Regions from separate parts of the Arthrobacter sp. B2060 genome, predicted to be linked through region 2. Evidence: predicted binding sites of a transcription regulator. Region 2 holds the regulator's gene; the other holds the start of a gene.

Region 1 (3,203 bases), on a different contig from region 2:
CTCGGACTTCCTGCTCGTGACCGCTTTCCTGGTCTTTTCCCGCCACCGGCGCCCGGCAGTCACCGTCGTCGGTTTTGTCTTCGCGGTCATCGGCGTGATCCTGGCCGCCCTCAGCAGGCTCTACCTGGGCTACCACTGGGTGAGCGACGCTGTGGCCTCGGTGTCCCTGTCCCTCGTGGTGCTCGGGGCCGTCATTGCCGTGGACACGTGGCGGACCGCCAGGGTGCCCGGCGAAGCGGTGACCGGCGAATTGTCCAAGGCTGATTCCCCGGCGGACTAAGGCCGGCTGCACCCGGCGCCGGCGATTGCGGAGGCCGCCGGCCGGTGCCAGAGTGGGGCATGGCCACTGAAGACGATGTCCGCCGGATCTGCCTCGCCCTGCCGGGAGTCACTGAGCGCAGCAGCTGGAACCAGCCCGCCTGGTTCGCAAAATCACTGATGGCCCGGATGTGGGAGGAGGGCGTGCTGACGGTCAAGACCGGGGAACGCGAGGCATTGGCCGGTACCGATCCAGATACTTATTTCTGGACGCCGCACCATGAGCGGTCGCCACAGTTGGTCCTGGTCCGGCTTTCAAGGCTCGACGGCGGCGAACTCGCCGAACTGCTGGAAGAATCCTTCCTGTTGGCCGGTGGGCGGATGTGAGGCCGCGGCGTCGCAGCAGGGACTAGCCTTCCGGCTGCCGGGCGTTGCGTGCACGGGCGCGTTCAAGCTGCCGGCGGAGCCTGGCGTTGTCCACCTCGAGTTCCAGCACTTTCGCCACTCCTGCCAGGTTGAGCCCCTCATCCAGGAGCTCACCGATCCGACGGAGCACCGCCAGGTCTGAGTCGCTGTACTGCCGTGTTCCCCCGGAGGTCCGCCCCGGCGTCAGCAATCCGCGCCGCTCGTACAGCCGGATGTTTTGTTGCCCCGTTCCGAGCAGATCGGCCACCACGGAAATTGCGTAAAGGCCCCTGCCTTCGTCTTGATCTGCCACGGTGTTTCCTCGGTTGAGAATAATTTGAACTGCCTCTTGCACCAGTTTGACACCAGTGCTATAAAAAATCTATATCCACCACCATAGATGAAGGTGGGTTAACGTGACATTACATATGTGCTTAAGGAGTGGGAAATGATGCTCATCCGTACCGACCCGTTCCGTGAGCTGGACCGGCTCACTCAGCAGGTCTTCGGAACCGCGGCCCGCCCGGCCGCTATGCCGATGGATGCCTGGCAGGAGGACGGCGAGTTTGTAGTGGCCTTCGATCTTCCGGGCGTTCTGCCCGAGAAGGTGGACCTCAACGTGGAGCGTAACGTCCTTACCGTCCGGGCAGAACGCCAGGACCCCACGCAGCCCAATGTGGAGCTGGTGGTGGCCGAGCGGCCCCGCGGAGTTTTCAGCCGCCAACTGATCCTCGCAGACACTCTCGACACGGAGAACATCAAGGCGAGTTACGACGCCGGCGTGCTGACGCTTCGAATCCCCGTGGCGGAACAGGCCAAGCCTCGCAAGATTGAAATCGAGCGCAAGGGTGAACTCCACGAGATCGGAACCTAGTCCGCGCCGGCGCTTGGCAAGGCAATCACGTGATGCTGCCGGGGCGGCTTCCGGCTTCAAGGTGCCGGCTCCATGCGGCCGGCACCAGGCCGGAAGCCGTTCCTGGTCCCTGACGGGCCATCTGGTCCGCCGCTGAGCCAGCGCCTCCTGCGGATTCACCAAGGGAGGGACAATGCCGGGCAATTTTCCCGATCACTACGCGGCCCTGCATGTGCCGCGGACGGCGACACAGCGGGAAATAGCGCGCGCCTACCGGTCCCTTCTGCGAACGCACCACCCGGACTTGGCCAATCCCACCGCAGCACCCGCCGAACTGCAGCTCATCATGCAGGCCTTCAAGGTGCTCCGTGACCCGAAACAGCGCCTCGCCTACGACCACGAGGTTCTGAGCAACGAACGCGAGGTTCTGAGGAACGAACACAGGGCCGCCGCGGCCGGTCCCAGGGACGGCCAGTCCAAAGACCATTCCCGCGAGGTTCCCGTGCGTCACATCCGCCATGAGGATCCACCCCTACGTGCAACGCCCGTCAGGTGGGAAAGCGGGCCCTGGGCCACCATCCGTTTCGACCCCGGAGGAAAACGAAGACGATGAGCGATTGGCGCCGATACGACTCCCACCTGATCCCTGCCTTTCATGAGCGGTTTGAAGAACGCTGGGGCAAGAACACCGCGCCCTTCCTGGATCCGGAGGCCCATGAAGAGCCGCTTCCGCGCGCGCAGTGGATCAACCCGGCCACCGGGGCTGCCCTCGCCGTGGTGCCCATCTGGTCAGATGATGACCGCCAGCACCGATCGTTCGGGGTCTTCTACCTGCCGCCGGGTGGGGATATCTGGGTGCTCCGCCCGGGCTTCACCGGCTACCTGGAGCCGGGGGAGGACAGTTCCGAGCATCTGCTGGCCCTGAGGAACGACGCCTTTAAGAAGGCCGTCGCCCATGCCAAGGACTTCCTGTTCGGCCCCGCCGTGATGCACTAGGCGCCTGGGCGTTCGCCTTGTCCGGTGCACGCCGCCGTCGTGGGGCACGTCATCCTGCCCTCGTCAGGTGGCGCGGCCTGTGTCATTCTGGAAGGCACCTAAAGTGCCGACGAAAGAGAGGGCCATGTTTTCGCCAAGGGGTTCGTTTTCCAGCTGCAGCGTCAGCGATGCGGCGCAGGCAGTGATCCAAGGGGAGGGCCTGCCGTCCTGAGCGTTTCAGGCAAACTCTTTTCCTGCCCATTTCGAACAACACAGAGGTCCGACTATGCATGCATCCGCCAAAGAGTTGGCCGCGAAGATTCCGCCGGGCTTCACCCTTGGAGTAGCCACCGCCGCATTCCAGATTGAGGGTGCCGTTGACGTGGACGGCCGGGGGAAGGCAGGATGGGACGTCTTCGCAGCCAAACCCGGCGCCATTGTGGATGGCCACAGCCCGGCCGTGGCGTGCGACCACTACCACCGGATGCCGCAGGACGTGGCGCTCATGAAGGAACTGGGCGTCGACTCGTACCGGTTCTCGCTCTCCTGGTCCCGGATCCAGCCAGGAGGCCGCGGCCCCGTGAACAGGGCCGGTCTGGACTTCTACGACCGGCTGCTCGACGAGCTCCTGGCCAACGGCATATCTCCCATGGTGACCCTGTACCACTGGGACACGCCGCTGCAGCTGGACGAGGCAGGCGGATGGCTCAAC
Region 2 (3,203 bases):
TGCTTGCCGTCGAAAGTGTCCAGGCTTAGCTCGGTACCCAGGGCCGCAGCGGTCATGGGGATGTTCAGCGTTGCGTGGAGGTCGTCGCCGTCGCGGACATACGTGGGGTCGTTGTTGACCCGGATTTCGACGTAGAGGTCCCCGGACGGGCCGCCGGCCGGGCCGGCCTCGCCCTGCCCGGACAGCTGGATCCGGGTGCCCGTGGCCACACCGGCGGGAACCTTGATGGTCAGTGACCGGCGGCTGCGGATGCGGCCCTGGCCGCTGCACTCGTTGCAGGGGTCCTTGATGACCGTCCCGAAGCCTTCACAGGATCCGCACGGCGCTGAAGTCATGACCTGGCCAAGGATGGAACGCACGGCGCGCTGGACCTGGCCGCTGCCGCCGCAGATGTCGCAGCGTTCCGGATGCGTGCCTTCGCGGCAGCAGGAGCCGTCACAGGTGGGGCAGACGACGGCGGTATCGACCTCGAGCTTCTTGTTGGCGCCAAAGACGGCGTCGCGCAGGTCGATCCGGACGCTGATGAGGGCGTCCTGTCCCCGACGGACCCGCGAAGCCGGACCTGCGGTTCCGCCGGCCCCGAAGAAGGTGTCGAATATGTCCTGGAAGGCGAAGCCCTGCCCGGCGTAGCTGCCGCCGCCGAAGCCGTTGTCCGTGCCGTTCTCGTTGCCCGTGGTGTCATACACCCTGCGCTTCTGCGGATCGGACAGCACTTCGTAGGCATGGGTGACGGCCTTGAACCGGTCCGACGCTTCAGGTCCCGGGTTCACATCCGGGTGCAGGGTGCGGGCCAGCTTGCGGTAGGCCTTTTTGATCTCTTCTCCGGTGGCTTCCGGGGAGACTCCAAGAACGTCGTAGTGGCTGCTCAAAGTTCGTATCTCTTCCTGGTTATGGTGCCTGGGTATCGGATTCGTCGGGCCGAGCGATTACGGGCCGAGAATCCTCGAAAGGTAGCGGGCCACCGCGCGGACGGCGGCCATGGTGGTGGGATAGTCCATGCGGGTGGGCCCAAGGATGCCGATCTTGGCGGTGGCGTCCGGTCCATAGCCGGTGGCCACCACCGACGCCTCGGCGAGTCCGTCGTAAGGGTTCTCCCGGCCGATGCTCACGGCCACGCCACGGGGGTCCTGCGCCATCTCGCTGAGGAGCCGCAGCATGACCACCTGCTCCTCCAGGGCCTCGAGGACGGGTCCGATGCTGAGCGGGAAGTCCACGTTGGACCGTGCCAGGTTCGCGGTGCCGGCCATGACCATGCGGTCTTCCCTGCTGCTGTGCGAGAGTGCCTCGAGGGCCTTGCTCAGGGCGGCGGCAGCGGGACGTTCGGCCGGAGCGCAGCCGGCCACCACGGCGGCCAGGTACTGGGGCAGCATGGTCAGCGCGGTGCCTGCGACTCCCGAGAGGAACCTGGTCCGCAAAGCCGTCAGAGTGTCGTCGCTGAGTTCCTGCCCGACGTCGACGACGCGCTGCTCGACCTTGCCCGAATCGGCGATCAGCACAATGAGGACCTTGCGCGGCGCCAGCTGGACGAATTCAATGTGGCGCACCACGGCGCGGCTCAGGTGCGGGTACTGCACGACGGCCACCTGGTTGGTCAGCTGTGCCAGGAGCCTTACCGTGCGGTCCAGGACGTCGTCGAGATCGTCGGCCCCCTCCAGCAGCGACTGGATGGCGCGGCGCTCAGCCGGGGACAGGGGCTTGACCGCCGAAATCTGGTCCACGAACAGCCGGTACCCCTTGTCGGTGGGTATCCTCCCGGCGCTCGTGTGCGGTGCGGTGATGAGCCCCTCGTCCTCGAGCGCGGCCATATCGTTGCGGATGGTGGCGCTGGAAACGCCCAAATGATGGCGCTCGACGAGCGCCTTGGAGCCCACAGGCTCGCGGGAATGGACGTAGTCCTCCACAATGGCGCGCAGCACCTCGAGCTTGCGTGGTTCGCTCACTATCCACCTCCGATCAACCGTTTTCCGGGCAAGGCCATGCAGCGCCCGGCGACGCATGGTTAGCACTCGACATCCCTAAGTGCTAACAAGTCTAATATGAGACGGCCGGTTGTTAGCATTGGTACCGCTCCGGGCGAAATTCCGGACCCGTGTCCGCCCGGAGGCTGATTCCAGGCCGGGGCGGCAGCCTCCTAGCGCAAAGCGGTGTTTAACGATGCAGTATCAGACCTGGGGTCCGCAGGAGATCGCGGCGCCGGCCAAGAAAGATTTGCCGGAAGTGCCGGTGGAGCGCGGCATGGTCCTGGAGGACGTGCAGTCCGGCTGGGTCGGCGCCGTGACGCGGGTGGAGAAGTCCGGTGGCATGCATGTGGTGGCCCTGGAGGACCGCCGCGGCAAGTCACGTTCCTTCAGACTCGGCTTTGGGTTCCTGCTGGAAGGCCAGCCCATTCGGCTGATGCCGCCGGCGGCCAAGCGGCCAGGTTCCGCCCTAGCCGGTCGCACGGCGTCGGGCTCCGTCCGGGTTGAGGGCCAGCGCGCCCAGGTGGCCAAGGCCAGCCGGATCTGGGTCGAAGGCAAGCACGACGCTGAACTCGTGGAGAAGGTCTGGGGCGACGACCTCCGGGTGGAGGGAATCGTCGTCGAGCCCCTTCACGGCATTGACGACCTGGCCGGGGCGGTCGCCGCCTTCCGCCCAGGTCCGGGCCGGAGGCTCGGCGTCCTCGTGGACCATCTTGTCCCGGATTCCAAGGAGTCCCGCATTGCCGAGGCGGTCATGGCCTCGCCCGGCGCCGCCGGCAACGTGCTCATCGTCGGCCACCCGTACGTGGACGTCTGGCAGGCCATCCGGCCCTCTGTCCTGGGGATCGCGCAGTGGCCTGTCGTGCCAAGAGGCACCGACTGGAAGACCGGGATCCTCGCCGCCTTCGGCTGGCCGCACGCCACGAAGGAGGACATCGGCCTGGGCTGGCAGAAACTCCTGGGGGCGGTGCAGACCTATGCCGATCTCGAACCTGCCCTGCTGGGACGGGTGGAGGAGGTCATCGACTTCCTCACCGCGCCTGAGAGTACCGTGGCTTAGACATACCTGTGCCTTAGAAATACCCGGGCCTTAGCGATACAGTGCCGAGATGAAATCCAACGACTTGCTGCTGGACGCCTTCGGCCGGATCCATGAGGCTGTGGCCGCCGTTTTGGAAGGATCCGACGGCGAATCCCTGATCCGCCGGCCGGCAGGCAGCGGAAACTCGATTGCATGGCTGATCT

Evidence for each region. Region 2 encodes HrcA, which represses chaperone genes, less so after heat shock. Its sites were predicted from a motif close to TTNGCACTCGNNNNNNNCGAGTGCNAA; they were not measured.
Region 1: AC5RUM_RS15195 (Hsp20/alpha crystallin family protein) is a predicted target of HrcA. The motif match lies at 1,012-1,038, and genes of this name have one in related genera.

Annotation. Positions count from the first base shown of each region.
Region 1 is NZ_JBNHFR010000008.1:189,249-192,451, reverse strand. Features, by position in the region: gene AC5RUM_RS15210 (phosphatase PAP2 family protein) at 1-280, shown strand, start outside; gene AC5RUM_RS15205 (MmcQ/YjbR family DNA-binding protein) at 340-645, shown strand; gene AC5RUM_RS15200 (MerR family transcriptional regulator) at 668-976, opposite strand; gene AC5RUM_RS15195 (Hsp20/alpha crystallin family protein) at 1,115-1,537, shown strand; gene AC5RUM_RS15190 (J domain-containing protein) at 1,710-2,129, shown strand; gene AC5RUM_RS15185 (hypothetical protein) at 2,126-2,512, shown strand; gene AC5RUM_RS15180 (GH1 family beta-glucosidase) at 2,778-3,203, shown strand, end outside.
Region 2 is NZ_JBNHFR010000003.1:399,057-402,259, reverse strand. Features, by position in the region: gene dnaJ (molecular chaperone DnaJ) at 1-869, opposite strand, end outside; gene hrcA (heat-inducible transcriptional repressor HrcA) at 927-1,940, opposite strand; gene AC5RUM_RS08655 (DUF3097 domain-containing protein) at 2,155-3,018, shown strand; gene AC5RUM_RS08650 (mycothiol transferase) at 3,068-3,203, shown strand, end outside.